3 regions of the Streptomyces sp. NPDC048584 genome follow, and region 3 is predicted to be linked to each of the others. Evidence: riboswitches for the same ligand, from Rfam matches in the RefSeq annotation. Region 3 holds a riboswitch; each other region holds the start of a gene.
The links. A riboswitch is a leader RNA that binds a small molecule or an ion and turns the genes downstream of it on or off. The one in region 3 is predicted to bind thiamine pyrophosphate.

Region 1: it holds a riboswitch for thiamine pyrophosphate, as region 3 does, so the genes downstream of both, ACGFR9_RS25325 (thiamine ABC transporter substrate binding subunit) here and thiC (phosphomethylpyrimidine synthase ThiC) in region 3, are expected to answer to the same signal.
Region 2: it holds a riboswitch for thiamine pyrophosphate, as region 3 does, so the genes downstream of both, thiO (glycine oxidase ThiO) here and thiC (phosphomethylpyrimidine synthase ThiC) in region 3, are expected to answer to the same signal.

What each region holds. Positions count from the first base shown of each region.
Region 1 is NZ_JBICWF010000012.1:89,097-99,657, reverse strand. It holds gene rpsB (30S ribosomal protein S2) at 1-258, shown strand, start outside; gene tsf (translation elongation factor Ts) at 414-1,250, shown strand; gene pyrH (UMP kinase) at 1,440-2,198, shown strand; gene frr (ribosome recycling factor) at 2,320-2,877, shown strand; gene ACGFR9_RS25335 (phosphatidate cytidylyltransferase) at 2,877-4,001, shown strand; gene rlmN (23S rRNA (adenine(2503)-C(2))-methyltransferase RlmN) at 4,160-5,272, shown strand; TPP riboswitch at 5,297-5,402, shown strand; gene ACGFR9_RS25325 (thiamine ABC transporter substrate binding subunit) at 5,483-6,568, shown strand; gene ACGFR9_RS25320 (ABC transporter permease) at 6,544-8,217, shown strand; gene ACGFR9_RS25315 (ABC transporter ATP-binding protein) at 8,218-9,237, shown strand; gene ACGFR9_RS25310 (maleylpyruvate isomerase family mycothiol-dependent enzyme) at 9,262-10,059, shown strand; gene ACGFR9_RS25305 (LAETG motif-containing sortase-dependent surface protein) at 10,127-10,561, opposite strand, start outside.
Region 2 is NZ_JBICWF010000018.1:56,942-67,502, reverse strand. It holds gene ACGFR9_RS31455 (deoxyribonuclease IV) at 1-685, opposite strand, end outside; gene pknB (Stk1 family PASTA domain-containing Ser/Thr kinase) at 720-2,645, opposite strand; gene ACGFR9_RS31445 (thiazole synthase) at 2,813-3,625, opposite strand; gene thiS (sulfur carrier protein ThiS) at 3,628-3,828, opposite strand; gene thiO (glycine oxidase ThiO) at 3,825-4,991, opposite strand; TPP riboswitch at 4,989-5,100, opposite strand; gene ACGFR9_RS31430 (hypothetical protein) at 5,153-5,503, shown strand; gene ACGFR9_RS31425 (NAD(P)/FAD-dependent oxidoreductase) at 5,532-6,773, shown strand; gene ACGFR9_RS31420 (Rv2175c family DNA-binding protein) at 6,851-7,216, shown strand; gene thiE (thiamine phosphate synthase) at 7,665-8,330, shown strand; gene metF (methylenetetrahydrofolate reductase [NAD(P)H]) at 8,437-9,360, shown strand; gene ACGFR9_RS31405 (hypothetical protein) at 9,417-10,364, shown strand; gene ACGFR9_RS31400 (phytoene desaturase family protein) at 10,371-10,561, opposite strand, start outside.
Region 3 is NZ_JBICWF010000010.1:129,285-139,845, forward strand. It holds gene ACGFR9_RS22725 (DUF5326 family protein) at 1-168, shown strand, start outside; gene ACGFR9_RS22730 (IclR family transcriptional regulator) at 364-1,194, shown strand; gene ACGFR9_RS22735 (SsgA family sporulation/cell division regulator) at 1,293-1,727, shown strand; gene ACGFR9_RS22740 (YibE/F family protein) at 1,788-3,239, opposite strand; TPP riboswitch at 3,312-3,502, shown strand; gene thiC (phosphomethylpyrimidine synthase ThiC) at 3,495-5,288, shown strand; gene ACGFR9_RS22750 (VWA domain-containing protein) at 5,372-6,820, shown strand; gene ACGFR9_RS22755 (hypothetical protein) at 6,858-7,727, opposite strand; gene ACGFR9_RS22760 (metallophosphoesterase) at 7,911-9,002, opposite strand; gene ACGFR9_RS22765 (LacI family DNA-binding transcriptional regulator) at 9,792-10,561, opposite strand, start outside.

The sequences.
Region 1 (10,561 bases), on a different contig from region 3:
GGCGAGAAGGCCGCCGGCGAGCCGCTGGCCGAGTGGGAGCGCGACCTGCTCTCGGGCGAGAAGAAGGCCGAGGAGGCCGCCCCGGCCGCCGCCGAGGCGGAGAAGCCGGCTGAGGCCGAGGCCCCCGCCGCCGACGTTGCCGAGGCTCCCGCCGCCGACGCCGCCGACGCCGCCGACGCCGCCGAGGCCCCTGCCGCCGACGCCGCCGAGGCCCCCGCTGCCGAGGCCGCCCCGGCCGCCGAGGCCGAGCAGGCCTGACCGCTCCGTCAGAGCCGATGACGGCGGGAGCGGTGACAAGTGCATCGCTCCCGCCGTTCACCCGTAGGTCAGCGGCGCGTCGGGGGACTGCCCTCGGGTAGGTCCTGACCCGCGGACCTCCGCACCTCCAGACTTCGAGAAAGACTCACAGACTCATGGCGAACTACACCGCCGCCGACGTCAAGAAGCTCCGGGAGCTCACCGGCGCCGGCATGATGGACTGCAAGAAGGCGCTGGACGAGGCCGAGGGCAACGTCGAGAAGGCCGTCGAGGCGCTCCGTATCAAGGGCCAGAAGGGCGTCGCCAAGCGCGAGGGCCGCTCCGCCGAGAACGGCGCCGTGGTCTCGATCATCGCCGACGACAACTCCTCCGGCGTCCTCGTCGAGCTGAAGTGCGAGACGGACTTCGTCGCCAAGGGCGAGAAGTTCCAGGGCGTGGCCACCGCCATCGCCGAGCACGTCGTCAAGACCTCCCCGGCCGACCTCGAGGCGCTGCTCGCCTCCGAGATCGAGGCCGGCAAGACCGTCCAGGCGTTCGTGGACGAGGCCAACGCCAACCTCGGCGAGAAGATCGTCCTGGACCGCTTCGCGCAGTTCGCCGACGGCTTCGTGGCGGCGTACATGCACCGCACGATGCCCGACCTGCCGCCGCAGATCGGTGTCCTGGTCGAGTTCGACAAGCCGAACGCCGACGTCGCCAAGGGCATCGCCCAGCACATCGCCGCCTTCGCGCCGAAGTACCTCTCCAAGGACGACGTCCCGGCCGAGGTCGTCGAGTCCGAGCGCCGCGTCGCCGAGGAGACCACCCGCGCCGAGGGCAAGCCCGAGGCCGCGATCGGCAAGATCGTCGAGGGTCGTCTCAACGGCTTCTTCAAGGACGCCACGCTGCTCGGCCAGCCCTACGCGCTGGACAACAAGAAGTCCGTCCAGAAGGTCCTGGACGAGGCCGGTGTCACCCTGAAGCGCTTCACGCGCATCAAGGTCGGCATCTGAGTCCGTACCGCGACGGGCGCGCGACCCCGATAGGGTCGACAGCAGCCGTTCGGATACGCGTCCACGCACGCGCGCGTGCCGGACGACAGCAGATCTGACGAGGAGGCCATTGCCGCATGGGATGCGAAGCACACCCCACCGGCAATGGCCTTCTTCGTATGTGCAACACGTGAAAGAGGCGGGATCCCGATGACCACCAAGGCTGAGAAGAGCGACGACGGCAAAGTGCGCGGCCGGTTTCTGCTGAAGCTGTCCGGAGAGGCCTTCTCCGGTGGCGGAGGGCTGGGCGTCGACCCCGACGTGGTGCACGCCATAGCGCGTGAGATCGCGGCCGTCGTCCGGGACGGCGCGGAGATCGCGATCGTCATCGGCGGCGGCAACTTCTTCCGCGGCGCCGAGCTCCAGGTGCGCGGCATGGACCGTGCCCGCTCCGACTACATGGGCATGCTCGGCACCGTGATGAACTGCCTCGCCCTCCAGGACTTCCTGGAGAAGGAGGGCGTCGACTGCCGCGTGCAGACCGCCATCACCATGGGGCAGGTCGCCGAACCCTACATCCCGCTGCGCGCCGTACGGCACCTGGAGAAGGGCCGTGTGGTCATCTTCGGCGCCGGGATGGGCATGCCGTACTTCTCCACCGACACCACCGCCGCCCAGCGCGCCCTGGAGATCGACGCCGAGGCGCTGCTCATGGGCAAGAACGGTGTGGACGGGGTCTACGACTCCGACCCGAAGACCAACCCGGACGCGGTGAAGTTCGACGCGCTCGGCTACGGCGAGGTCATCACCCGGGATCTCAAGGTCGCCGACGCCACGGCCGTCACGCTCTGCCGTGACAACAGCCTTCCGATCGTCGTCTTCGAGCTTCTGAAGGAGGGCAATATCGCCCGCGCCGTCAAGGGTGAGAAGATCGGCACGCTGGTGGGCGACCAAGCCGGCCGCAACTGACCGGGGGATGGACAATGTCCTGCCGGTCGGGAACCGTGCAGGAAGAAGACGCGACGCAGCCGGCCGCAGCTCCTGACAGGGAACCGCAGCCGGGCCTACTCAAGACACGCAGGAGCAAGTGGTGATCGAAGAGACCCTCCTCGAGGCCGAGGAGAAGATGGAGAAGGCCGTCGTGGTCGCCAAGGAGGACTTCGCCGCGATCCGTACCGGCCGTGCGCACCCGGCGATGTTCAACAAGATCGTGGCCGACTACTACGGCGCGCCGACGCCGATCAACCAGTTGGCCTCGTTCTCCGTGCCCGAGCCGCGCATGGCCGTGGTGACGCCGTTCGACAAGACCGCCCTGCGCAACATCGAGCAGGCGATCCGCGACTCCGACCTGGGCGTCAACCCGAGCAACGACGGCAATATCATCCGGGTGACGTTCCCCGAGCTCACCGAGGAGCGCCGCCGCGACTACATCAAGGTCGCCAGGACCAAGGCCGAGGACGCCAAGGTCTCCATCCGCGCCGTGCGCCGCAAGGCCAAGGACGCCATCGACAAGATGGTCAAGGACGGCGAGGTCGGCGAGGACGAGGGCCGCCGTGCGGAGAAGGAGCTCGACGACACCACCGCGAAGTACGTCGCCCAGGTGGACGAGCTCCTGAAGCACAAGGAAGCTGAGCTGCTCGAAGTCTGATGAACGACTCTTCCTGGGGGACGCCGCAGACCGGGTACTGGGGACCGTCCGACCACGGGCCCGGCCAGGGGGCTGCCCCGGCGGGGCCCGCGTACGATGCGCCTTACGCGCAGCAGACCCGCCCCAAGCCCGTCGTGCCCGACGTACCCGAACACGGCGGAGACCAGGATGTGGACCGGGGGGCCGCTCGGCCGAGCGGCCCCCTGTTCCGAGACGAACCGACGCGGGCCCGACCCTTCCCGGGGGAGGTGCCGCAGAATCCGGAGCCCATGCCCGACGCCCCGCAGCCGGCACCCGCACCGCAGAAGAAGAGCGCGGGCCGCGATCTCGGTGCCGCGATAGGTGTCGGCGTCGGACTCGGCGTGGTGATCGTCGCGTCGCTGTTCGTGGTCAAGGCGGTCTTCGTCGGTGTCGTCGCCGTCGCCGTCGTGGTGGGCCTGTGGGAGCTGACCTCGCGGCTGCGGGAGCGCAAGGGCATCGACGCGCCCCTCGTCCCGCTCGCGCTCGGCGGTGCGGCCATGGTCGTCGCCGGGTACGCCTGGGGAGCCGAGGGCGCGTGGACCGCCATGGCCCTCACCGCGCTGGCGGTGCTGGTCTGGCGTATGGCGGCGCCGCCCGAGGGCTACCTCAAGGACGTCACGGCGGGTGTCTTCGCGGCGTTCTACGTGCCGTTCCTGGCGACGTTCGTCGCGATGATGCTCACCGCCGACGACGGCGCCTGGCGCGTCCTGACGTTCCTGCTGCTGACGGTGGTCAGCGACACCGGCGCGTACGCCGTCGGCTGGCGCTTCGGCAAGAGGAAGCTCGCCCCGCGCATCAGCCCCGGCAAGACCCGCGAGGGCCTGCTGGGCGCGGTGGCCTTCGCCATGGTCGCCGGCGCGCTGTGCATGCAGTACCTGATCGACGACGGCAGCTGGTGGCAGGGCCTGCTCCTGGGCCTCGCGGTCGCGGCCAGCGCCACCCTGGGCGACCTCGGCGAATCCATGATCAAGCGCGACCTGGGCATCAAGGACATGGGCTCCCTGCTCCCGGGGCACGGCGGCATCATGGACCGTCTGGACTCCTTGTTGCCGACGGCGCCGGTGGTGTGGCTGTTGCTGGTGATCTTCGTCGGATCGGGTTGACGGGGAACAGGTACTCTGGAAGGGCTCGCGGTGTCCGGCCGTGGGCCCTTTCGTACGTCCCCGCCCTTGCGGGGGTTGTCCGGCTCCGGCACGGCGTCGCCGTCGTCCCCGCCCCCTCGGGGTGGCCGGCCCCCGTCTCTCTGAGGAGTTGCCCGACCGTGGCCCGTCCCGTTCCCGGTGAGCTCACCTTCGCCGCCCCCCGCGGAGCCAAGAAGCCACCGCGGCATCTCGCCGACCTCACGCCCGCCGAGCGCAAGGAGGCGGTCGCCGCGGCGGGTGAGAAGCCGTTTCGCGCGAAGCAGCTTTCGCAGCACTACTTCGCGCGCTACGCGGACGCCCCCGAGCAGTGGACGGACATCCCCGCCGGTTCCCGCGGCAAGCTCCAGGAGGCGCTGCTTCCGGAGCTGATGACGGTCGTACGGCATCTGTCGACCGACGAGGGCACCACCCGCAAGACGCTGTGGAAGCTGTTCGACGGGACGCTCGTCGAGTCCGTGCTGATGCGTTACCCGGACAGGGTGACCATGTGCATCAGCTCCCAGGCGGGCTGCGGCATGAACTGCCCGTTCTGCGCCACCGGGCAGGCCGGCCTCGACCGGAACCTGTCGACCGCCGAGATCGTGCACCAGATCGTGGACGGGATGCGCGCGCTCAGGGACGGCGAGGTCCCCGGCGGCCCGGCGCGGCTGAGCAACATCGTGTTCATGGGCATGGGCGAGCCGCTCGCCAACTACAACCGGGTCGTGGGCGCCATCCGCCGTCTCACCGACCCGGAGCCGGACGGGCTGGGTCTGTCCCAGCGCGGGATCACCGTGTCCACCGTCGGTCTCGTCCCGGCCATCCACCGGTTCACCGGCGAGGGCTTCAAGTGCCGGCTCGCGATCTCGCTGCACGCCCCCGACGACGAACTGCGCGACACCCTCGTCCCCGTGAACACGCGGTGGAAGGTGCGCGAGGTGCTCGACGCCGGGTTCGAGTACGCGGCCACGTCCGGGCGCCGCCTGTCCATCGAGTACGCGCTGATCCGGGACATCAACGACCAGGCCTGGCGCGGTGACCGTCTCGGCCGGATGCTCAAGGGCCGTCCCGTGCACGTCAACCTCATCCCGCTCAACCCCACCCCCGGCTCCAAGTGGACCGCCTCCCGTCCCGAGGACGAGAAGGCGTTCGTCGAGGCGATCGCCGCGCACGGTGTGCCGGTGACGATCCGGGACACCCGTGGACAGGAGATCGACGGGGCGTGTGGTCAGCTCGCCGCGAGCGAGAGGTAATGTGACTCGCGTAAGCACATCTTCATATTCCGACAGGGGAGCGCCACAGCGCTGAGAGTGCGGCACCGGCCGCAGACCCTCCGAACCTCGCCCAGGTCATTCTGGGTAGGGAGATCGGTCATCACTCGAGCTGTTGCGCCCTGCCCGGGACTCCGCCCAGGGGTCCCGGGCAGGGCCGCGTCTCTTCCTGGTCCCTCCAGGAGGAATCAAGTGGGCATCACCAAGAAGGTCACGGTCCTGGCCCTCGGGCTGGGCATGGTCACGCTGTCCGCGTGCGGGTCGTCCGACGGCGACGCCGACGGCAGCGGCGGCGCGTCCAAGACCGTGACCCTCGTCAGTCACAACTCGTGGGCCGTGTCGAAGGACGTCGTCGCCGCCTTCGAGAAGCAGTCCGGCTACCAGCTGAAGGTCCTCGAGGACGGCGACGCCGGGCAGGCCGTGAACAAGGCGATCCTGACCAAGGACAACCCCCAGGGCGACGTCCTCTTCGGCGTCGACAACACCCTGCTGTCCCGCGCCCTCGACAACGGCCTGTTCCAGTCGTACGAGGCCGAGGGCTCCGACCTGATCCTCGACGAGTACCGCGTCGATCAGGACAAGCACCGGGTCACCCCCGTCGACAGCGGCGACGTCTGTGTCAACTACGACAAGGCCTGGTTCGCCGAGCACGACCTGACCCCGCCGAAGACCCTCGACGACCTGGTCGAGCCCGAGTACAAGGACCTTCTCGTCGTCGAGAACGCCTCCACATCCTCGCCCGGCCTCGGCTTCCTGCTCGGCACGGCCGCCAAGTACGGCGATGACGGCTGGGCGGACTACTGGAAGAAGCTCAAGGCCAACGGCGTGAAGGTGGTCGACGGCTGGGAGCAGGCCTACAACGAGGAGTTCTCCGGCTCGGCCGGCGGCAAGAAGGCCAAGGCCGACCGGCCGCTGGTGGTGTCCTACGCCTCCTCGCCGCCCGCCGAGGTCATCTACGCCGACCCGAGGCCGCAGACGGCGCCCACCGGTGTCGCCGAGGGCACCTGCTTCCGCCAGGTCGAGTACGCGGGGCTGCTGAGCAACGCGAAGAACCCCGAGGGCGGCAGGGCTCTGCTCGACTTCCTGATCAGCAAGACGTTCCAGGACGACATGCCGCTCAACATGTTCGTGTATCCGGTGCGGGAGGCCGCCCAGGTGCCCCAGGAGTTCGTGGAGTTCGGGCCGCAGGCGAAGGACCCGCTGACCATGGACCCGGCGAGGATCGCCGCCAACCGTGACCAGTGGGTCAAGTCGTGGACCTCGCTCGTACTGAAGTGACGCACACCGCGGCGCGGCGGCGGGGCAGCGCGGCGCGGCTCGGCCTGATGGCCGTGCCCGTCGCGTTCTTCGCCGTCTTCTTCGCCTACCCCGTCACCGCGATCGTCGCGCGCGGACTGAAGGCGGGCGGAACCTGGCACCTCGGGCGGATCGGGGACGTACTGGCGCAGTCCGATGTGCGCCAGGTGCTGTGGTTCACCACCTGGCAGGCGCTCGTCTCCACCGTCCTCACCCTGCTGATCGCCCTGCCCGGCGCCTATGTCTTCGCCCGCTTCGACTTCCCCGGCAAGCAGGTGCTGCGGGCCGTGATCACCGTGCCGTTCGTGCTGCCGACGGTCGTCGTCGGTACGGCGTTCATGGCGCTGGTCGGCCGCGGCGGACTCCTCGACGAGCTGTGGGGTCTGCGTCTGGACACCACCGTGTGGGCGATCCTGCTGGCGCATGTCTTCTTCAACTACGCCGTCGTCGTCCGCACCGTGGGCGGACTGTGGGCGCAGCTCGACCCACGGCAGGAGGAGGCGGCGCGGATGCTCGGTGCCTCCCGGTTCGCGGCCTGGCGGACCGTCACCCTGCCCGCGCTCGCGCCGGCCGTGGCGGCGGCCGCACTGATGGTCTTCATGTTCACCTTCACCTCCTTCGGTGTGGTGCAGATCCTCGGCGGGCCCACCTTCTCCACCCTCGAAGTGGAGATCTACCGGCAGACCTCCGAGATCTTCGACCTGTCCACGGCCGCCGTGCTCACCATGATCCAGTTTGTCGCCGTGGGCGTGATCCTCGCCCTGCACGCCTGGACCGTACGGCGCCGGGAGACCGCGCTGCGGCTGGTGGACGCCTCGCTGACCGCACGCCGGCCGCGCGGGGCCGGGCAGTGGGCGCTGCTCGGCGGGGTCGTCGCCACCGTGACCGTGCTGCTTCTGCTGCCGCTCGCGGTGCTGGTGCAGCGGTCGTTCGGCACCGCCGGCCTCGGCCACTACCGGGAGCTGACCCACGACGACGGGGGAGTGTTCCTGGTCGCGCCGATCGAGGCGGTCGGCAACTCGCTGCGGTACGCGGTCGCCGCCACCGCCATCGCTGTGGTGATCGGCGCTCTCGCCGCCTTCGCGCTGACCCGGCGGGACGCGGGACGGCTGGTGCGCGGCTTCGACGCGCTGCTGATGCTGCCGCTCGGGGTGTCCGCGGTGACCGTCGGCTTCGGCTTCCTGATCGCCCTCGACGAGCCGCCGCTGGATCTGCGCGCCTCCTGGATCCTGGTCCCGCTCGCGCAGGCGCTGGTCGGCGTCCCCTTCGTCGTACGGACGATGCTGCCGGTGCTGCGGGCCGTGGACGTACGGCTGCGGGAGGCGGCGGCGGTGCTCGGGGCGTCGCCCTGGCGGGCGTGGCGGGAGGTCGACCTGCCGCTGGTGCGGCGGGCGCTGCTGATCGCGGCCGGGTTCGCCTTCGCGGTGTCACTGGGGGAGTTCGGGGCGACCGTGTTCATCGCGCGGCCGGAGAACCCCACGCTGCCGGTCGCCGTGGCACGGCTGCTGGGGCGGCCCGGGGAGCTCAACTACGGTCAGGCGATGGCCCTGTCGACGATTCTGATGATCGTGTGCGCGGTGGCGCTGCTTGTGCTGGAGCGGCTGCGGACCGACCGGACCGGGGAGTTCTAGATGCTGCTGAGCCTTCAGGCCGCTACCGTCCGCTTCGGCGGGCGGGCCGTGCTGGACGCCGTCGACCTGGCGGTCGCCGCGCACGAGATCGTCTGTGTGCTCGGCCCCAGCGGCAGCGGCAAGTCCACGCTGCTGCGGGCGGTGGCCGGACTGCAGCCCCTCGACTCCGGGCGGGTGTCGCTGGACGGACACGACCAGTCGGGCGTGCCCGCGCACCGGCGCGGCGTCGGACTGATGTTCCAGGACCACCAGCTCTTCCCACAGCGGGACGTGGGCGGCAACGTGGCCTTCGGCCTGCGGATGCACGGCGCCACGCGTGGCGAGCAGGCGGACCGTGTACGGGAGTTGCTGGCCCTGGTGGGTCTGCCGGACGCGGCCGGGCGGGCTGTCGCCGCGCTGTCCGGCGGTGAGCAGCAGCGCGTCGCGCTCGCCCGCGCCCTCGCGCCCAGCCCGCGGCTGCTGATGCTCGACGAGCCGCTCGGACAGCTCGACCGTTCGCTCCGGGAGCGGCTGGTCGTCGAACTGCGCGAGCTGTTCGGGCGGCTGGGCACCACCGTGCTCGCCGTGACCCACGACCAGGGCGAGGCGTTCGCGCTGGCCGACCGGGTGGTGGTGATGCGGGACGGGCGGATCGCCCAGTCCGGTACGCCACTTGAGGTGTGGCAGCGTCCCGCAGACGCCTTCGTGGCCCGGTTCCTCGGCTTCGAGAACGTCGTCGGGGCGACGGTCGCCGACGGTGTCGCCCTGACCCCCTGGGGCAAGGTTCCCGTGCCGGAGGGGTCCTTGCAGGGCACGCGGACGCTGCTGGTCCGGCCCGCGGGTGTCCGGCTGGTCCCGGCCGGTGAGGGGCTGCGCTGCACGGTGGCCGCGCGCACCTTCCGCGGCACGCACGTCGCCGTCCGCCTCCAGCCCGGGGACGCCCCCCGTCTGGAGGCGGCCTGCGCGCTCCGTGCCGCGCCGGAGGTCGGGGACGAGGCCGGTGTGGAGTTCGACGCGGCGGAAATCGTTGTGCTGGGGTGAGGGCGGCTGCCTAGGGTGAGCGCTATGACACCCCTCACGCATGCCCGTTACTGCGACGAGATCGCACACCAGGTGGGGCAGCTGCGGACGGTCGTGACCTCCGGCGCCGATCTGTCCCGCACCGTGCCCACCACCCCCGACTGGACCCTGGAACAGCTCGTACGGCACGTCGGCGGAGCGCTGCGCTGGGTGGAGGTCATAGTCCGCACCGGGGCCGAGGCCGACGTACCCGAGGACCAGGTGCCGGGGTCCGACGGGCCCGGGGAGCGGGGCGATCCCGCGGCCCTGGACGCCTGGCTGGCGGAGTCGGGCGAGCTGGTCGTCGGCGCGCTGCGCAAGGCCGGCCCGGACGCGAAGGTGTGGAGCTGGGCCGGGATCGACAACGCCGGGTTCTGGGCCCGCCGTATGACGCACGAGGTGACCGTCCACCGCGCGGACGCCACCCTGGCCGCGGGGCTGCCGTACGAGGTCGCGCCCGAGATCGCCGCGGACGCGGTCGACGAGTGGCTGGAGATCGTGGAGTGGGCGCAGCGGACGCTCCCGGACGACGCGGTGCACGAGTTGCGCGGGCCCCGGCGCACCATCCATCTGCACGCCACGGAGACCCGGCCGGAGGTCCGCTCGGAGTGGGTGATCGAGCTGGGCGAGGAGGGCGTCTCCTGGCGGCGCGGCCACGAGAAGGCGACCGTCGCCCTGCGCGGCCCGCTCACCTCCGTACTGCTCGCCTTCTATCGCAGGCTGCCGCTGGACGCACCCGGCCTCGAGGTGCACGGCGACCGGGAGCTGCTGGAACTCTGGCTGGAGCGGGCGACGTTCGGCTGAGCGGCCCGGCAACGGCAGTGGCCCGCCCCCGGGAAGGGGACGGGCCACCGGATGTCTCCGTGAGGCGTCAGCTCTGGCTGTTCGCCCCGCGGCGGCGCATGCCGAAGAAGACCGCGCCACCGCCGACCACGACCAGGGCGGCCGCGACACCGGCGATCAGACCGGTGTTGGAGTCGGCACCGGTCTCGGCGAGGTTCGACTCACCGGCCGGGGAGGGAGCGTTGTTCGAGGTCTCCGTCGCCGGAGCGGTGCTCTCGCTCTCCGAGGCCGACGGGGCCGGCTGCTCGGGCTCCTCGGCCGGGGTGGTCGAGGACTGCGACGGGGTCGGCTCCGGCTCTTCGGCCGGCGGCTGCTCCTCGTCCTTCTTGCAGCCCGTGTCGGGGGTCGTCAGGTTCCCCTTGATGTCCTCGTTGACGTAGGGCTTCGCCTCGACGTGGACGCGGTACTCGGCGTTCGGCTTCCAGTCCTCCTCGAAGGTGATGGTGGTGCCCTCACGGGTGCC
Region 2 (10,561 bases), on a different contig from region 3:
CGTTGGCGTGGATCAGCTTCAGCCGGCCCTCGCCGACCGTGTCCACCAGCAGGTCCAGCGTCTGGTGCATGCCGCTCGGCCCGGTCAGATCGTGGCCGGCCGCGAAGACATGGCAGGTGTCCAGGCAGACGCCCAGTTTCGGATGGGCGTCCAGCGCCTCGAAGTACGGTCCGAAGTCCCAGGTCCGTGAGCACAGCGAGGAGCCCTGGCCGGCCGTGGACTCCAGCAGCAGCAACGGGTCGTCGTCATGGGTCAGCTCGTCCAGCAGCGGCAGCATGTACTCCCGTACCTGCTTCAGGGCCACCGACCGCTCCCGGCCGCCCGTGGCGCTGCCCGTGTGCACCACCACGCCCAGCGCGCCGATCTCCCGGCCGCGCCGCAGCGAGTGGCGCAGCGACTCCACGGACCGCTCTACGGTCGCCTCGGTGTGCGACCCGAAGTTGATCAGGTACGGGGCGTGTACGTAGGCCGGGACCGAGCCCTCCGCGCAGGCGGCGCGGAAGGCCTCGTCCTGCTCAGGGTTGCCGGGCGGGGTGGCCCAGCCGCGCGGGTTGGCGACGAAGACCTGCACGGTCTCCGCCCGCAGCTCACGGGCGTAGGACAGGCCGACGGAGTGCAGGCCGCCGGCCACGGGGACATGGCCGCCGACCGGGTTGCGGACGGGGCCGGACTGGTGACTCTTCACCCGTCAAGGGTGTCATGCGCGCGGGGGCCGCCGGTCAGCGGATCTCTATGGTTATCGTCGACCCCTTGGGCGCGGTGCCCCCGCCGTCCACGGACTGGCCCTTGACCGTGTCGCCGAACAGGCCGAGGATTCCGCGGTCCTCGTCCACCTGGAACCCGGCGTCCTCCAGCTTCTGCCTGGCCTCGTCCACACTGTCGCCGACCACGTCCGGCACCTCGATCATCTCGGGGCCCTTGGACAGGGTCAGCGTCACGGTGTCGCCCTCGGCGGCCCGGCCGCCCTCGCCCGGGTTCTGCCGGGCCACCTGGCCGGCGTCGAACTCCGAGTTCACCCGTTCGGCGGCGACCTCCACCTTGAGTCCGGCCTCTTCCAGCTCGGCCCGCGCGTCCTCCAGGCCGTCGCCGGTCACGTCCGGCACCTCCACCGGGCGGCCCTTGCTCACGGTCAGCGCCACCGCCGAGCCCGCGCGGACCTTGGTGCCCTTGCCGGGCTCCGTGGAGATCACCGAGCCCCGGGTCACCGAGTCACTGAACTCGCGGGTGACCATGCCCGGCTCCAGACCGTCGTCCTTCAGCACGTCACGCGCCTTGTCCAGTGGGTAGCCGTCGAGGTCGGGCACCCGCACGGTCTGCGGGCCCCTGGAGACGGTCAGCGACACCGAGTCGTTGCCGCGGATGCGGGCGCCCGCCTTCGGGTCGGTGCTGATCACCCTGCCCCGCTCCACGCTGTCGCTGAACGCCTCCGTCACCTCGCCGACGCCGAGACCGGCCGTCGCCAGCCGGTCCCGGGCCTCCTTCTCGGTCTTCGCCAGCAGCGGCGGGACCTTGGTGAACTGGCCCGAGTTGATGTACCAGATCCCCGAGCCGACCCCGAGGACCAGGAGCACGGCCACGACGATCGCCATCGGCCCGCGCCGCAGCGCGGTCCGGCGCCGGGGCGGCAGCGGCGGCGGGGACTGGAAACGGCTGGTGAGACGCACCGGGTCCGGGCCCTCGTCCTCGTTCACGGGCAGCGGGCGGGGGATGCCGAGCGAGCGGGGGATGACGCTCGTACGGTCCTCGGCGTTGTCGTGCTCCGCCGTCAGCGCCTGCGGGGGAACCGCGTCGAGCTGCCCGTCGGTGAGCCGGCCACGTCCCGCGCGGACCTGCGCGAGCAGCGCCACCGCGTCGTGCGGACGGAGCTCGGGGTTGCGCGCGGTCGCCGACGCGACCAGCTCGTCCAGCTCGTACGCCATGCCGGGTACGGCGGCCGACGGGGCCGGCACGTCGTCGTGCAGATGCTTGTACAGCACGATCGCGGGGGAGTCGCCGTCGTGCGGCTTCTCGCCGGTCAGCATCTCGTACAGCAGGATGCCGCACGCGTACACGTCCACGCGGGTGTCCGCGATGCCGTTCTCGATCTGCTCCGGGGCCAGGTACGAGACCGTGCCCAGCACCGTGCCCGTGGTGTTCGTCACCGAGTCCACGGCGCGGACCAGCCCGAAGTCGGCGACCTTGACCCGGCCGTCGTCTCCTATCAGCACGTTCTCGGGCTTCATGTCGCGGTGCACGAACCCGGCCCGGTGCGCGGCGCCGAGCGCGGCCAGTACGGGCTCCAGGATGTCCAGCGCGGCCCGCGGCTGCAGCGCGCCGCGCTCACGCAGCACGTCACGCAGGGTGCAGCCCGCGATGTACTCCATCGCCAGGTAGACGTACGCCCCGTCGGTGCCCTGGTCGAAGACCTGCACCACGTTCGGGTGGGCCAGACGGGCGACCGACTTCGCCTCGCGGATGAACCGCTCGACGAACGAGCCGTCCGCCGCGAGGGAGGGGTGCATCACCTTGAGGGCGAGGATGCGGTCGAGGCGGGTGTCCACGGCCCGGTAGACCGTGGCCATCCCGCCGACCGCGATCCGCGCCTCGACGCGATACCGGCCGTCGAGCAGTTGCCCGACCAGAGGGTCCTGAAGGGTCGTGTCCACCCCTTAAATCTACAAGCCCCCACCGACACCCCAGACCCGCCCAACCCCTGTTGCAGCGGACCTGTGACGTCCCCGCCCCGCCCAGCCGCGTGCGGCACGCCTGCCCGCGACCGGGCGGGACGGGGACGCCGGGACGCCGGGACGGGGCCTGGGTGGGGTGTCCGGGTTCACGGAGGTGGGGGCTGGAACGCCGGGCGTTCCGGGTCCAGCTCGGCCAGCCCCTCCGCGGGAGACGACGCCGACGCCGCGAACCACCGCCGCGGAATCCGCCCCGCCAGCCGAGCCCCCCGCCCCGCCTCCACAGCCGACCGCATCGCGGCGGCCATCAGCACCGGCACCTGCGCCCGGGTCACCGCGGACGCCAGCATCACCCCCGCACACCCCAGCTCCATCGCCAGCGCCACATCGGACGCCGTCCCCGCCCCCGCGTCCAGGATCACCGGCACCCCCGCCCGCTCCACGATCAACTCGAAGTTGTGCGGATTACGGATCCCCAGCCCCGACCCGATCGGCGACCCCAGCGGCATGACCGCCGCACACCCCACGTCCTCCAGCTTCCACGCCAGCACCGGATCGTCGTTGGTGTACGGCAGCACCGTGAACCCGTCGTCGACCAGCGTCTCGGCCGCGTCCAGCAGCTCGACCGGGTCCGGCAGCAGCGTCCGCTCGTCGGCGATGACCTCCAGCTTGACGAGGTCCGTGCCGAGCGCCTCCCGCGCGAGCCGCGCGGTGAGGATCGCCTCCCCGGCGGTGAAGCACCCCGCCGTGTTCGGCAGCACCCGGATGCCCAGCCGCTCCAGTACCGACAGCACGGACCCGTGCACCGACGGGTCCACCCGCCGCATCGCGACGGTGGTCAGCTCCGTCCCGGACGCCACCAGCGCCCGCTCCAGCACGTCGAGGCTCGGCGCCCCGCCGGTGCCCATGATCAGACGGGACGTGAAGGACGTATCGCCGAGGAGGAACGGATCGTCGGCCATGGTCAGCCTCCCTGGACGGCGGTCAGGACTTCCACCCGGTCGCCCTCACACAGGGGGGTGACCGGCCACTGCGCACGCGGGACGACGGTCTCGTTGAGGGCGGCGGCCACCCCCGAGGGCGCCGCGGTGAGCGACTTCACGACGAGGTCGAGAGCGGTGCCGGGCGCGAACTCCCGCCGCTCCCCGTTGACCGAGACGTTCATGCGGACTGCTCCGTGAGGACGGCGGCGCCGAAGCGCCGCGGGGTGAACGGGCGGGCCACGTCCGGCAGCGTCCCGCCGGTCAGGGCATCCGCCATGGCGTCGCCGGTGACCGGCGTCAGCAGGACGCCGTTGCGGTGGTGGCCGGTGGCCAGGAGCAGCCCCTCGAGCTCCGTCGGGCCGAGCAGCGGCGCGTTGTCGGGGGAGCAGGGGCGCAGTCCCGCGCGGGTCTCGGTGAGCGGCAGTTCGGTGATCCCGGGAACCAGCTCGTGGGCGTCGCGCAGCAGCTCGTACACGCCGCCCGCGGTGACGGTGGTGTCCCAGCCCAGCTCCTCGCTGGTCGCCCCGATCACCAGCTCGCCGTTCTCGCGCGGCACCAGATAGACATGGCTGCCGCGCACCACGGCCCGTACGGTCCGGCTCAGGAACGGGCCGTGCCGCTCGGGCATCGTCAGCCGTACGACCTGTCCCTTCACGGGACGCACGGGAGGCAGCACGTCCGCCGGTACGCCCGCCAGCCGCCCGCTGAGGCTGCCCGCCGCGAGCACCGTCCGCCCGGCGGCCAGCTCGGTGCCGTCGGCCGTGACGACACCCGTCGCCCGCTCCCCGGTCACCACGAGCCGTTCCACCCACGCCCGGTGGAGGGTCACGCCGGCCCGCTCACAGGCGGTGACCAGTGCGGCCGCCAGCCGCCGGGGGTCGATCTGGTGGTCGTCGTCCACCCGCAGCCCCCCGCGCACCCCCGGCGCGAGCATCGGCTCCAGGCGCCGGCACTCCCGCCCGGACAGCCACTGCGACCGAAGCCCCGACCGCTCCTGGAGGGCGTGCAGTTCCCGCAGATGGGCGCGGTCGTCGGCGTCCAGTGCCACGGCGAGCGTGCCGCACGCGCGGTAGCCGAGGTCGTGGCCGGTGAACTCGGTCAGCTCGGCCGCGAAGGCGGGATAACGCCGCGCGGAGGCGAGGTTCAGACCGAGCAGGGTCTCCTCGCCGTAGTGCAGCTCGGTGACGGCGGCCAGCATCCCGGCGGCCACCCGGGCGGCCCCGCCGCCCGGCTCGGGGTCCACCACGACCGTGGAGAGACCGCGCTGCGCGGCCCGCCAGGCCGTGACCAGTCCGATGATTCCGCCCCCGACGACGAGGACGTCCGAGGTACGTGTGGGCGACATGGGCGTCCAGCCCCTCCCTTCGCCGGCATGACCCGGATCAGGTTCGTACGGTCGGAGGCCGCCAGCCTCCCTCTCAGCCCGGTGCGTCCGGGCTCCCGCGAGTGCTTGTACGTTGGCCAGCGTATCCCCCGCCCCACCGACCCTGTAAGGGAGCCTCCCGCGTGGCACCATCGCTCGACGGACTCGTCCTCGCCCCCGTGGCCGACCAGGCCCCCGGCCAGGTCGGCACCCGCACCCGGTTCGTCTACCACGAGCGGGACGGCGAGATCTGGGCCGAGTACGGGGGCGGCGACGTCGTCCGCGGGCATCTGGTGGGCACCCGCGCGGGAGACCGGCTGGACTTCCGGTACGCGCAGCTCAAGCGGGACGGCACCACCTCCTCGGGACACTGCGTGTCCACGGTCGTCGAACTGCCCGACGGGCGGGTGCGGCTGGAGGAGAGCTGGGAGTGGGAGTCCCAGCCGGGCAGCGGGACGAGCGTCGTGGAACAGGTCGAGCACCCGGCCGGGTGATGCCGCGTCAGCTGTCTAAGGTGATCGGGTGACTGAGCAGACGCAGCAACCGGGACCGTCCGATCCGCGGCGGGTGGTCGTGGCGGGCGCGGGCATGGCCGGCGTGCAGACCGCCCTCGCCCTGCGCGAACAGGGCTTCACCGGCACCGTGACGCTGATCGGCGCGGAACCCCACCAGCCCTACGACAGGCCCCCGTTGTCCAAGGCGGTGCTGCTAGGCAAGGCCGAGGACTCCGCCTTCGACGTCGACTTCGAGGACGCCGGCATCGAACTGCGGCTCGGCTGTGAGGCCCTCGGCCTGCGCGCCGGTGACCACGCACTGGACACGGAGGCCGGGCCCGTCCCGTACGACGTGCTGGTGGTCGCCACCGGGGCGGAACCGGTCCGGCTGCCCGGCGCCGAGGGCGTGCCCGGTGTGCATCTGCTGCGCACCCTGGACGACGCCGCGCGGCTGCGGCCGGTGCTCGCACGGCAGCACGACGTCGTGGTGGTCGGGGCCGGCTGGATCGGCGCGGAGTTCGCCACGGCGGCCCGCGAGGCGGGCTGCGCGGTCACCGTCGTGGAGGCGGAGGAGCGTCCGCTGGTGGAGGCGCTGCCCGCCGAGGTGGCCGCCCCGATGGCCGCCTGGTACGCCGAGGCCGGCGTCGCGCTGCGCACCCGCACGCGCGTGGAGCGCGTCGAGCCCGGCGCCGTGGTCCTGGACGACGGCTCGCGGCTGCCCGCCGGCGCCGTGGTCGTCGGCATCGGGGCCCGGCCCGCCACCGCCTGGCTCGCGGGCTCCGGGATCGGGCTCGGCGCGCACGGCGAGATCGTCGCCGACCGTCATCTGGCGACCTCCCTGCCGGACGTGTACGCGGTCGGTGACTGCGCGTCCTTCCCGTCCGGGCGCTACGGCGAGCGGCTGCTGGTCCACCACTGGGACAACGCCCTCCAGGGGCCGCGCACGGTCGCCGGGAACATCCTAGGAGCCCTCAGCGGCCGGGAGCCGGCGGTGTACGACCCGGTGCCGTACTTCTGGTCCGAGCAGTTCGGGCGATTCGTGCAGTACGCCGGGCATCACGCGGACGCCGACCGGACCGTGTGGCGCGGGGACCCCGCCGGGCCGGCGTGGAGCGTCTGCTGGCTGCGGGAGTCCCGCCTGGTCGCCCTGCTCGCGGTCGGGCGGCCCCGGGATCTGGCGCAGGGGCGCAGACTGATCGAGGCGGGCACGGCGATGGACGCGGAGCTGCTGGCGGACCCGGGACGGCCGCTGAAGGCGGCGACCGTCTGAGGGTTCCGGCACGCCGCGTCGGCGCAGGTGGGCGGGGCTGACTTCCTCCTGTCAGTGGCAGATGGCAGGCTTGTCCCGTGACCGAGATTGACGCAAAGATCGATGCTCTCGTCCCCGCCTGGCTCACTCTGCCCGATATCGCCGAAATGCTCGATATCGAGGTGACGCGTGTCCGGCAGCTGGTCAAGGAGGGCCAGCTCATCGCCGTACGCCGGGGTGAGAACCGCGCACTGCACGTCCCCGCCGCCTTCATCGACGAGGACAAGGTCGTCAAGGGCCTGACCGGGACCCTGACGCTCCTGCGGGACGACGGCTTCACGGTCGAAGAGATGCTCGAGTGGCTGTTCACCCCCGACCCCACCCTGCCGGGCACCCCGGCCCAGGCCCTCAGCGAGAACCGCGGCACGGAGGTGAAACGCCGAGCCCAGGCCCTCGCGGTCTGACCGCCCCCGACCACCCGTGACCGGGGCCCCGAGCCCCGGCCACGGCAGTCCGCCTGACCGCCGTGTCCGACGCGGGAGGTCTCACGCCCGCCCCGGACGCCGTGCCACGGCACCCGGAGCGGCCGAAGACCCGGTCGCGTGACGCGGCCCCCAGCGTTCGCCGGGGCCGCGGCGGCCGGGTCTTCGGCCGCCGCGGCCCCGCACGCGGCGGGCCGGGTGCGTGTGGCCGTTCTCGGGCCGCCGGCCCGGGGCGGGTGCGTGCCCGGGCGCGGGCATCGCCGTGCCCCGTCGCCGTCCTCCCGGGAGGGGGCTCTCGCGGCCGCTGGAGCGGCGGCATAAGGTCCGTCCGGGTGTGTCTCGCCGGTCGTCGCGGCCCGGAGTGTCCGCCCGTGACATCTCGGGCCCGCCGGGTCCGTGCGCCGCCGACATCCCCGGGGGGGACCCTCGAATGACCGCCACCGCTCGCGCCCGGCTCGACGGCGCCCTGCTCTACCTGTGCACCGACGCCCGCAAGCGGCAGGGCGATCTCCCCGAGTTCCTGGACGCCGTACTGGCGGGTGGGGTCGACATCGTGCAGCTGCGGGACAAGGGCATGGAGGCCGGTGAGGAGCTGGAGCACCTCGCCGTGTTCGCCGACGCCTGCGCCCGGCACGGCAAGCTGCTCGCGGTCAACGACCGCGCGGACGTCGCCCACGCCGCCCGCGCCGGCGTCCTCCACCTCGGCCAGGGCGACCTGCCCGTCCCCGCAGCCCGCGCGATCCTCGGCGACGACATCCTGATCGGCCGCTCCACCCACGCCGAGTCCGAGGCCGCCGCCGCGGCCGTCCAGCCCGGTGTGGACTACTTCTGCACCGGCCCCTGCTGGCCCACCCCCACCAAGCCCGGCCGCCACGCCCCCGGCCTAAACCTCGTCCGGTACGCCGCGGCCCTCGACGCCGGGCGCCCCTGGTTCGCCATCGGCGGCATCGACCTCGGCAACCTCGACGAGGTGCTCGACGCCGGTGCCCGCCGGGTCGTCGTCGTACGGGCCGTCACCGAGGCGGACGACCCCGGCGCGGCGGCGGCCGAGTTCGCCGAGCGGCTGCGGCAGGCGGCGCCCGCGGCCGCGGAATGACCCCGCACGTCTCAGGTTTGTCCAAGGGGTGGACAGCAAGTCGGCATTTCAGACAAATATCCCGCATCCGGTTGGGGGACCGCCGCCCCCTGGCTAACCTGCCGGTATGGCCCTCGGAACCGCATCGACCAGGACTGATCGCGCACGCACCGTGCGTGACATGCTCGCCGCAGGCAAGACGACGTACTCCTTCGAGTTCTCGGCGCCGAAGACGCCCAAGGGCGAGCGGAACCTGTGGAGCGCGCTGCGCAGGGTCGAGGCGGTCGCGCCCGACTTCGTCTCCGTGACCTATGGAGCGGGCGGATCCACGCGGGCCGGCACGGTCAAGGAGACCGAGCAGATCGTCTCCGACACCACTCTCACCCCGGTCGCCCACCTCACCGCCGTCGACCACTCCGTCGCCGAGCTGCGCAACATCATCGGCCAGTACGCCGACGCCGGGATCCGCAACATGCTCGCGGTGCGCGGCGACCCGCCCGGCGACCCCATGGGCGACTGGGTGGCGCACCCGCAGGGACTGACATACGCGGCCGAACTCGTGCGGCTCATCAAGGAGTCGGGCGACTTCTGCGTCGGCGTCGCCGCCTTCCCCGAGATGCACCCGCGCTCGGCCGACTGGGACAGCGACGTCGCCCGCTTCGTCGACAAGTGCCGGGCCGGCGCCGACTACGCGATCACCCAGATGTTCTTCCAGCCCGAGTCCTATCTGCGCCTGCGTGACCGAGTCGACGCGGCGGGCTGCGCGACCCCGGTGATTCCCGAGATCATGCCCGTGACCAGCGTGAAGATGCTGGAGAGGTTGCCAAAGCTGAGTAACGCCTCGTTCCCCGAGGCGCTGAAAGAGCGGATCCTCGCAGCGAAGGACGATCCGGCGGCGGTACGCTCGATCGGAATCGGGTTCGCCACCGAGTTCTGCGCCCGGCTGCTGGCCGAGGGAGTGCCCGGACTGCACTTCATCACGCTCAACAACTCCACGGCGACCCTGGAAATCTACGAGAACCTGGGCCTGCACCACCCACCGCGGGCCTAGACCGGTCGCACGGATATACGACACACTGCGTAGCGACCACTGGGAGAGGGGCGTACATGGGCTGGACGGTCCTCTACATCGCGTTCGGCATCGTCGCGCTGTGGTTGCTGGGTGAGGTGCTGCTGCAGTACAAGGCACGGTTGCGCTGGCGGCTGCTCGCCTTCGGCGGCTTCCTCGGTGTCGTGCTCGGTGTGCTGATCCCGTCCGTCGTCGTCATCGGACTGGGCGCCGCGGCCTTCGCCGTCGGCCAGACCTACGTCACGCTGTCGTTCCGCCGCGGCTTCGCGGCCGGCTGGGCGGTCAACGCGCCGATGCTCGCCGCCGCCAAGGGCCGCCGGGGCGACCGCGGACGCGAGGAGCCGACCCTGGAGGTCTCCGACCTGGAGCCGTCCGGCGGCGACCAGGGCGACGGCGGCCACCGCGAGCGGGCCGCCTACCGCGCGGACGACGACTACGACCGCGACGACGTGTTCACCCCCGCCGCCCGCCCCGACCAGCCCGCGGACGCCGAGAGCACCGCCGTCTACGAGCCGCAGCCCATGCCCGACGACACCGGCTCCTACGGCGTCTACGGCGGCGAGCACGGCTACGCGGCCCCCTCCCAGGACCAGTACGCGGCGACCGCCCAGGGCGCCGACCCGAACTACGCCTACGACTACTCCGGTTACGGCCAGCAGCAGGGCTACGACACCACGGGCCAGCAGCAGTACGCGGCCTACTCCGACCCGTACGTCGACAACACGGCCTACGGGAACACCTCGTACGACACCGGCTACACCGACCAGCAGCAGTACGCCCAGCAGGGCTACACCCAGGACCCGTACGCCCAGCAGGGCTACGGCGGCGGCGAGACCCCGGCCGGCGGCCTCTGGGTCCCGCAGCAGCGCGGCGCCGACGACGGGTACGGCGGTGAACTCCCGCCGGAGCAGCAGCAGTACCCCTACCAGGGCGACGGACAGACACACGGCAACGGCACCGGGTACGACGAGCAGTACCGCTACTGAGCGCGGTCACTGCGACCCGCGGAACTCCGGCCCCTCCACGATCAGTCCGGCGACCAGCGCCCCCGACATCCCGGCGCGCGGAAGCCCGCCGCCGGGATGCGACCAGCCCCCGACGCGGTAGAGCCCCGGCAGCGCGGTGACATTGGCCGGACGCAGGAACCCGACGCCGCCCCCCGCCAGGGACGGGGCGGGGACGC
Region 3 (10,561 bases):
GCGGTGCCGGTCATCGCCCTGGTCGTGTTCGGCGGGCTGATAGCGAGCGTGGTCGGCTTCGTGATCGGACTGCTCTTCAAGGTGCTGGTCTTCGTGGCGCTCGTCGGCGGACTGATCTACGTCGTACGCAAGTTCACGTCGAGCTCCTCGTCACGCGGTGACTGGTGAGCCGCGGGGGGCCGGTGGGGCGGTGACGGGGGTCATCGGTTCCCTCGGGCGGGGGAAGTTTCTCCGGCGGGCCGTCCACGTGCGGTGACAGCCCGTTAGAGTCCGGAATTCGACGCGGGGACGATTCCCCGTGAACGGCGACCCCCCACCCGTGTTCTCCGCACGGGCTGCCCCCTCGCGCTACGGGAGTGACCCTTGGCCACGACTGGCACCGGCTCCGCACAGCTGACCGCGGTCCCTCCGCAGCCCCGCTCGCCGGCGCCCACCGCACCGGCCTCCACCGCGACGCTCATCGGTTCCGTGCAGCGGGCCGTACGCCTGCTGGAGACCGTCGCCGGGCACGACTACGGGGCTCCCGCGAAACAACTGGCCCGCGAGACCGGGCTGGCGCTCCCCACCACGTACCACCTGCTGCGCACCCTGGTGCACGAGGGTTATCTGCGCCGCGACAAGGGGCTGTTCTTCCTGGGGGAGGCGGCAGCACGGCTGAGCAGCGGCGGAGCCGAGCAGAAACGTCGCAGCACCATGGCCGACACCCTGGCCCACTGGCGGGACGCGACCGGCGCCCCCGTGTACTACGCCGTGTACCGCGACGGCGAGATCGACGTTGTCGGCGTCTCCGACACCCCCGGCAATCCCGCGGTGGAGGAGTGGGCCGACTTCCGGGAGACCGGGCACGCCCACGCCATCGGCCAGTGCCTGCTCGCGCAGCTCGACGACGACGCCCGCCGCGACCACCTCGGCCGTCATCCCGTGCGGCCCGTCACCCCGTACACCGTGCGGGACGACCACAGTCTGCTCAGACGCCTGGAACGCGCGCGGCGCTCGCAGCCGGTGGTGGAGCGTCAGGAGTACGCGCTGGGCACGGTCTGCGCGGCGATCCCCGTCTCCATCGGCTCCATGGCCGCGGCGGTGGCCATCTCGCTGCCCGCCCACCAGGCCGACCGGCTCGCCCCCGCGGCGCGGCGACTGCAGGCCGAGATGGGGCACCTCATCGGGTCGCTCACACTGTCTATCAGTATCTGAAAAATCACTCCTTGTGATCTGCTGTGTACTTTCAGCAAGATTCCCTTTGGTGTCAGGATCCATGCCCGGCCAGTCCGCGGCGAATGACGGGGTAGGCGATGCGCGAATCCGTACAGGCAGAGGTCATGATGAGCTTTCTCGTGTCGGAGGAGCTGTCCTTCCGCATCCCGGTGGAGCTCCGCTACGACACCTGTGATCCCTACGCCGTACGGCTGACCTTCCATTTGCCCGGAGACGCCCCCGTGACCTGGGCGTTCGGCAGGGAGCTGCTGATCGACGGTGTCGGCAGGCCGTGCGGGGAGGGCGACGTACGCGTCTCGCCCGTCGACCCCGACGCGCTGGGCGAGGTGCTGATCCGGCTTCAGGTGGGCGCCGATCAGGCTCTCTTCCGTTCATCGACGGCCCCGCTCGTGGCCTTCCTCGACCGCACCGACAAGCTGGTGCCGCTGGGCCAGGAGGGGGCGCTCGCCGACTTCGACGCCCATCTCGACGACGCGCTGGACCGGATCCTGGCGGAGCAGAGCGCCGGCTGAAGCGTTACGCCGACCGGGTGGCGGAACGCTTCAGCGCGTTCTGCCCCGCCCTACGGGCCGTCAGCGCTTACGGCGTCTGCCCCGCCCGCCGCGCCCCGCAGGGCGGGCCTCCGGTACCTTCCCGGGCCCCTGTGCCGGCTCCTGCGCCTGTCCGTGGCCCTGAGTCCGTGCCTGTGCCGTCGGGCGGTCGGCCGAGACCACCAGCGCGGCCAGCGCCGTGGTCACCGGCACCGAGGCCACCAGGCCGATGGAGCCGATGAGGGTACGCACGATCTCCTCCGCGACCAGCTCACTGTTGGCGACCGTCCCCACGCTGCTCTGTGCGATGGAGAACAGCAGCAGGAGCGGCAGCGCGGCACCGGCATAGGCGAGGACCAGCGTGTTGACCACCGACGCGATGTGGTCGCGGCCGATCCGGATGCCCGCGCGGTACAGCCCCCGCCAGCCCGTCGACGGGTTGGCCTCGTGCAGCTCCCAGACCGCGGACGTCTGTGTGACCGTCACATCGTCGAGGACACCGAGCGAACCGATGATGACGCCGGCCAGCAGCAGGCCGCTCATGTCGATCCCCGGATACAGCCCGTGGATCAGGCCGGTGTTGTCGTCGGTGTTGCCGGTCAGCGCGGCCCAGCCGATGAACACCGAGCCCAGGATGCCGATCAGCAGCAGTGAGATCAGCGTGCCGAGCACCGCCACCGAGGTCCTCGCCGACAGCCCGTGACAGAGGTACAGAGCGATCAGCATCATCGCGCTCGCCCCCACCACCGCGACGATCAGCGGATTCGACCCCTGCAGGATCGCTGGCAGGATGAAGAAGTTGAGCACCAGGAAGCTGATCGCCAGCGCCACCAGCGCCATCACCCCGCGCAGCCGTCCCACGGCCACGACGGCGAGCGCGAAGATGCCCGCGAGCAGTGCCATCGGGAAGCGCCGGTCCACGTCGGTGACCGAGTACTGGAGGTCCCGGGGCGCGGAGGGCTCGTAGGCCACCACGACCTTCTGGCCCTCGCTCAGCTGCCGGGACTGGTCCGGCTGCACGATCTCGTCGAACGTACGGCCCTTGTCGTCGCCGGTGTCGACCCGGATCGTCGCCTTCTTGCAGGTGCCGTCCGCCTGCTGCTGGGCGGAGGAGCCCTCGGCGGTGGAGGTGTCGCCGGTGGGGACGCCGGCGGAGCCGTTCACGGACTGGCAGCTCAGCTCGACCACCTTGGTGACCGTGGCGCGCTGCGTCTGCCGGTCGAAGCCGACGCCGGTGCGCTCGTGCGCCGGGGCCCCGCCCGGCCACAGCACGGCGAGTCCGATCAGTACCGCCGCGGCGAACGGGATCAGGATCGCCGCGATGACCTTGCGCAGATGCCGGGAGACGGGCGCAGCCGGACCGTGCCCGTGGCTGTGTCCGTGCCCGTTCCCGTGTGCATGGCCGTGCACGTGGCCGTGACCACCGTCGTCCGCGGCACCGGGTGGTCGCGATGGTTCGGGGGGCGGAAACGGAGGAGGTTGAGTGGGCGTCACCGCCCGATCATCGCAAGAACGGGGTGAGGCCCTCTGTTCACCGCGCCAGAAAGGACGCTAGCGTGGAGGCGCTTTTGTACACGCGGGAGCTCGGAGCACCGGGCTGAGAGGGCGCTGACCTCCGTCCCAGCGATGTTTCACATGAAACGTCACCCCAGGCTGAGTGATGTTTCACACGGAACGTCGGCAGACGGAAACCGCTGCGTCGACCGCCGAACCTGTTACCGGGTAATGCCGGCGTAGGGAGTAGGTCTCATGACCAACAAGGACGCACGCACGCCTGCCTCCGCGCAGAACTCCGACCGGGAGGAGACCGCGGAGGCAGGGAAGTCCATCGGCTGGCACAAGGCGTATGTCGAGGGCACCCGCCCCGACCTGCGGGTGCCGGTCCGTCAGGTGCACCTCACCAACGGGCAGTCGGTCAAGCTGTACGACACCTCGGGCCCGTACACCGATCCACTCGTCGACACCGATGTCCGCCGGGGCCTGGCTCCGCTCCGGGAGAACTGGATCACCGCCCGCGGTGACACCGAGGAGTACGCGGGCCGCCCCGTCCGCCCCGAGGACGACGGGATCAAGCACACCGCCCCGCGCGGGGGACTGCGCAACCTGGACGCCGTCTTCCCGGGCCGGCCGCGCCTGCCGCGCCGGGGCCGGGAAGGCCGGGCGGTCACGCAACTGGCGTACGCGCGCCGGGGCGAGATCACGCCCGAGATGGAGTACGTGGCCATCCGGGAGAACGTCGCGCCCGAGGTGGTCCGCGAGGAGATCGCGGCGGGCCGGGCGGTGCTGCCGGCCAACGTCAACCACCCGGAGACCGAGCCGATGATCATCGGCAAGCGGTTCCTGGTGAAGGTCAACGCCAACATCGGCAACTCGGCGGTGACGTCCTCCATCGAGGAGGAGGTCGAGAAGATGACCTGGGCGACCCGCTGGGGTGCCGACACGGTCATGGACCTCTCCACCGGCCGGAACATCCACACCACCCGCGAGTGGGTGCTGCGCAACTCCCCCGTTCCGATCGGCACCGTGCCGCTCTACCAGGCATTGGAGAAGGTCGACGGCCGGGCCGAGGAGCTGACCTGGGAGATCTACAAGGACACGGTCGTCGAGCAGGCCGAGCAGGGCGTGGACTACATGACGGTCCACGCGGGCGTGCGCCTCGCGTACGTACCGCTCACCGCGAACCGCAAGACCGGCATCGTCTCCCGGGGCGGCTCGATCATGGCCGCCTGGTGCCTGGCGCACCACAGGGAGTCGTTCCTGTACGAGAACTTCGAGGAACTCTGCGAGATCCTCGCCGCGTACGACGTCACCTATTCGCTCGGCGACGGGCTGCGGCCGGGTTCCATCGCGGACGCCAACGACGAGGCGCAGTTCGCGGAGTTGCGCACGCTCGGGGAACTCAACACGATCGCGAAGCGTTTCAACGTTCAGACCATGATCGAGGGCCCGGGGCATGTCCCGATGCACAAGATCAAGGAGAACATCGACCTTCAGCAGGAGATCTGCGATGAAGCCCCGTTCTATACGCTCGGCCCGCTGACGACGGACGTCGCGCCCGCGTACGACCACATCACGTCCGGCATCGGTGCCGCGATGATCGCCTGGTGGGGCACGGCCATGCTCTGCTACGTCACGCCCAAGGAGCACCTGGGCCTGCCCAACCGTGACGACGTCAAGACCGGCGTGATCACCTACAAGATCGCTGCCCACGCCGCCGACCTCGCCAAGGGCCACCCGGGTGCCCAGGAGTGGGACGACGCGCTGTCCGACGCCCGCTTCGAGTTCCGGTGGGAGGACCAGTTCAACCTGGCCCTCGACCCGGACACCGCACGCGAGTTCCACGACGAGACCCTGCCGGCGGAACCCGCCAAGACGGCGCACTTCTGCTCGATGTGCGGCCCGAAATTCTGTTCGATGAAAATATCCCAGGACATCCGCCGTGAGCACGGCGGAAGCCGGGCGGAGATCGAGGAGGGGATGGCGCAGAAGTCGAAGGAGTTCGCGGCGGCGGGCAACCGCGTGTATCTGCCGATCGCGGACTGACCGTCCCCCGGGCGCGCCGGCGGACGGGAGGGGCCGGCCCGCCGCCCCTCCCCTTCGGCGGAGCGGGTGGGCAGACTGGCCCCATGACAGCGAGTCCGATGAGCAAGGGGTCCAATCGTCCCGTCGAGGCACGCGTGGTGCGTGTCGAGCTCGCCTGGGCGGCCGGGCCCGGTGTGCCCGACGTCGATGCCTCGGCGCTGCTCCTCACGGCGGCCGGGCGGGTGCGGGACGACGGGGACTTCGTCTTCTACAACCAGCCACGTCACGCGTCCGACGCCGTGACCCATCTCGGGAAGCGCAGCGGCGCCGGGGAGACGACCGACACCGTGCGGGTGGACCTGGGCGCGGTGGAGGAGGGGGTCGAGCGGATCGTGCTGTGCGCGTCGGCGGACGGCGGGACGTTCGGGCAGGTGCCGGGGCTGCTGCTCAGAGTGCTCGACGCCGGGTCGGGGAACGAGCTGGCCCGGTTCGACATGGCGGCCGGGACGGAGACGGCGTTCATCGGCGGAGAGCTGTACCGGCGGCAGGGGGCCTGGAAGTTCCGGGCGGTGGGGCAGGGGTACGCGTCCGGGCTCGCGGGGCTGGCCACGGACTTCGGTATCTCCGTGGACGACACGGCCTCGCACGCGGCCACACCTTCGGGCTCACCGGTCGTACCGGCCTCGCCCGCGGCCACCACGCCCCCGGTCTCTCCGATCCCGCCGCCGCCCGCCCCTCCCACAGCGCCGGCCGCCCCCGTGCCGGCCGCCGGGCCCCAGCCGGGGGCCCCGCGGCTCACCAAGGGTGAGGAGCGGCTGCCCGTCGACATGCGGAAGCGGTTGTCGCTGCGCAAGGAGCAGGTGGCGGTCAGTCTGCGCAAGCACGGGGCCGCCGGGGTCACCGCGCGCGTCATCCTCGTACTCGACGCCTCCGGATCCATGTCCTTCCTGTACTCCAAGGGAGTCGTGGCCGACGTCGTCGAGCGGATGGCGGCGGTCGCGGCGCAGCTGGACGACGACGGGGAGATGCAGGCATGGACCTTCGCCTCGAACCCGGCCCGGCTGCCCGACCTGCGGCTCGGGGAGCTTCCCGAGTGGCTGCGGCTGCATGTGCGCGTGGGGGAGGTGGGCCTCTTCCGGCGCGGACGGAAGAAGGGGCTCGAGCCCAGTCAGGTCGACATGCGGGACGTGGGCATCCAGAACGAGGAGCAGAAGGTCATCGCGGAGGTGCGCGCCTTCGTCCGGGACCATCCCGCGTCCGCCCCGACCCTCGTCCTGTTCTTCTCCGACGGCGGCGTCTACCGCGACAAGGACATCGAGCGCGAGCTCCGCGAAGCGGTGGAGGAACCCGTCTTCTGGCAGTTCGTGGGGCTCGGCAAGTCCAACTACGGCGTGCTGGAGCGATTCGACACCCTCCCGGGCCGCCGCGTCGACAACGTCGGGTTCTTCGCCGTCGACGACATCAGCACCGTGCCGGACGCGGAGCTGTACGACCGTCTGCTCTCCGAGTTCCCGCAGTGGATCACGGCCGCGGGACGGGCGGGGATTCTCTGAAACCGAATCCCGGTCCGCCCCTCGGCCTGTCCACTCGCTACTCCGGCTGGTGCTCCGGCCCGCCGAAGTCCGGGCTCGAGTAGTCCGGGCTGGAGTAGCTGGGCCGGGTGCCACGGGCCGACCCCTCCTCCGGACTGGAGAAACCCGGCCGGTCGTACCCGAGATGCGGCATACGGCCGGACCGCGCGGGCGGTGCCGTGTGCTGCAGCGCGGCGGCGGTCGCCGGGTCGGAGAGGGCGTCCCGCAGGAACGGCAGGATCCCCCGCTCCAGCAGGGCCTCGTGCCAGGCCTCCCTGGCCCGGGTGAGCTCCCCGTCGCTTTCCCGGTACGGCCCGCCGAGCGCCGACGGCTTGTTGCGCAGAGCCGTGAGCAGCAGACCCGCGCCGGCGACGAGGATGGCGACCGCCGTCACCGCGCCGAACACCCACCCCGTGGTGAGCATGGTCCGGGCGAAGGCGGCCTCCGGGTCGAGCATCCGCAGGATGTAGCCGACGAGCAGGAAGATCGCGGCCGCTGTCCCGGCCAGGACGGGAGCCAGGACGGCGACCACGGCTACGGCCCCGGCCCCGGCGGTCTCGGCGACCTCGCCCATGGTGGCGGCGAGCCCCACCGCGTTCGACCCCGGCTCGGTGACGCCGGACTCACGGACGGACGGAGTGGACGGCGCCGGTGGACGGCGCAGTTCCTCGCGGACCTTCACGTAGTGCTGGTACTCGGTCGCCGCGGCCGTCGTGATGATCGCGGTGGCGCCCAGCGCCATCGTGCGCAGTTGTTCCGAGTTGAGCCGTTGTCCTACCGCGGCCAGTTCCGGGTGGTGTGGTGCGGAGCGCAGCGCCTCATCGAGAATCCGCTCGTAATCCTGGCGGTCCTCGTTCAGCAGGTGCTGCGGAACGCTGTTCATGTGCATCCCCCGATGCTCCGTAGGGCTTGGGGCTCGGCATGCTGACGAGCCGTCGGGCAGAAACGGAGGGGAGCCTGCTACGGATAAGCCGATGGTAGAGCGGTGACGGCACGCGGTGACAGAGGATTTACCGAAATTACCTGCCGAGAAATGAGTTCCCGGGCCGCCGGATCACGGTCCGGGGAACGCTCAGGTGTCCAGCGGCAGTTGCTGGACCAGGAGTTTCCCGGCCATGGTGACCCCGCCGTCCATCGCGATGGCCAGTCCGTCGGCGTAGACATGAGGTCCGGTGACCACGGGGCCCCCGTCGTCCTCGCCCTCCTCGGAACCGACTTCGCCCAGCAGATACGGAATCGGGCTGTGGCCGTGAACGACCCGGGTGCCGCCGTACGTATCCAGCAGGGAGCGCACCGCGTCGGCGCCGCCCTCGTCGCGGAAGGAGAACCGCTTGGTGAACTTGCGGAACAGGTCCCAGACCTCGTCGGCGTCGTTGCGGGTGATCGTCTCGCGGACGGTGTCGTTGACCTCTTCGATCGAGCGGCCGTAGTCGAGGTAGGCGGTGGTGTCCGAGTGCAGCAGGAGGTGGCCGTCTACCTCCTCGACGGCGTCGAGGCGGGCCATCCACTGCAGGTGGTGGTCCTGGAGGCGGTCCATGTCGGTCTTCTGGCCGCCGTTGAGCAGCCAGGCCGCCTGGAAGGTGGCGGTGCCCGCGCCGGAGTTGACGGGGGTGTCGCCGAACCGCTTGGCGCCGAGCAGCAGCAGCTCGTGGTTGCCCATGAGGGCCTTGCAGTAGCCGCCGGCCGCGGCGGCCTCGGCGGACAGCCGCATCACGAGATCGATGACGCCGATGCCGTCCGGGCCGCGGTCGGTGAAGTCGCCGAGGAACCACAGCCGTGCCGTACCGGCGCACCACTGGCCCGCCGCGTCGAGCAGGCCCTGCTCCTGGAGGGCGGCCACCAGTTCGTCGAGGTAGCCGTGGACGTCACCGACCACGTACAGCGGGCCCTGGCCGGTGGCGGGCTGTGGAGCGGGGACGGACGCGGGGTCGACGGTCACCTGAACAGTGTCACCCCGATTGATGACGGGGAGATCCCGCTGGGTGGGTGTGTATCCGTCGGGGTAGGCCGCCTCGGCGGGAGGGACGACGTCACCGGGGTGCGTGCTCTGGGCGTACGGACCGGTCTCGTGGACGTACGCGGGCACCCGGAAGTCACGCACCGTCGCAGTGCGCTCCACCTCGGGTCCCTGACCGGCCCCCTGAGTCATCGACCCCTCCACCATCGCGCCGCTTCTGCACCGCGTCGGACTGCCTGGTCGCAGCGGCCCGCGGTGTGTGGGCCCATCATAGGAATGCGGATCGCGCCGTGTGATGACCCAGGGGTGGTGAATCGGAGCAAGACCCCGGTTCCTCGCGGCATTCGTCCCGTTTGAGCCGGTCTTCGTCCGCCTCCGCCACCGTCGCCGCCGCGCGCCGTCCGCCGGTGAACGGCCCGCCGTGTTCCGGGGGGACGGTCCTGTTTCGAGCGGAGGGGCGAACCGGGGGCTTCTCCGTTTCCGGTCCGCGGAGGCGGTGCCCCGGCCCCGGGACACCGCCGTTGCGGACCGGCCGCGGAACCGCCGCTTCCCCCCTCCGGAAGCGGAGGCTCCACTCTCCGGGCTGCGATCCGGCCCGCGAGGGCCCGCGATCCGGCCCGCGAGGGCCCGCGATCCGGCCCGCGGGGGCCCGCGATCCGTGCCGCAGGCACCCCACGTTCCGGCGTCCGATACCTCGGCGTCCCGACGGTCGGCACTTCCCGCGCCCTGTCGTCCGGTTCCGGGACCCGACGGCCGCCCTCCGCGTCACCAAGCCGCCGGGGCTCCACGTTCCGGCGGCGGGTACCTCGTGGTCCCGATCTCCGGCATCCCACGTTCCGGCGGCAGGTACCTCTGGGTCCCGACCTCCGGCATCTCACGCTCCGGCGGCAGGTTCTTCGGCGTCCCGCCTCCCGACCGCCGAACCCCTGGCATCCGCAAGCCCTTCGCGTCCGGACCGCCGAGCCCGTCGCGTCCGGAAGCCCCCGGTCCCCCGCCTCACGACCCCTTCGGTGACCTCGGTGGGCTGACCGTCGTGCGGGGTGGACGTCGTTGTGACGAGGTGCGCACGATCAGCTCCGTCGGTATGACCTGCTCCACCGGCTGGTCCGAGTCCAGCCCCTCGATGGCGTCGATGAGCAGCTGGATCACCGCCGTACCGATACGGCGCGGCTTCAGGGAGAGCGTGGTGACCGGCGGTTCCGTGTTGGCGTAGACCGTGGACTCGCTGCAGCAGACGAGCAGCAGGTCGTCCGGGACGCGCAGGCCGTAGCGGCGGGCGGCGGCGAGCAGATCGGTGCCGTTCGGATCGAACAGGCCGTAGACGGCGTCCGGGCGGTCGGGCCGGGCGAGCAGCCGGTCGGCGGCGACGGCGCCCGCGCACGGATCGTGTGCCGGGTAGGCCTCGTAGACCGGGTCCTGGCCCACGCGCTCGCACCAGCGCAGATACGCGGTGGTCGACAGGTGGGTGTACGTGTCGGTCGTGGTGCCGGTGAGCAGGCCGATGCGGCGCGCGCCGGCGTCGGCGAGATGGTCGAGGATGCCCATGACGGCGGCCTCGTGATCGTTGTCGACCCAGGCGGTGACCGGCAGCGAGCCGGCCGGGCGGCCGTCGGAGACGACCGGTAAGCCCTGGCGGACCAGTTCGGTGACGACCGGATCCTGGTCGGAGGGGTCGATGACGACCGTGCCGTCCAGGGCGACGTTGGACCACACGTCGTGGCGGGAGGTCGCGGGGAGGATCACGAGCGCGTAGCCGCGGGCGAGCG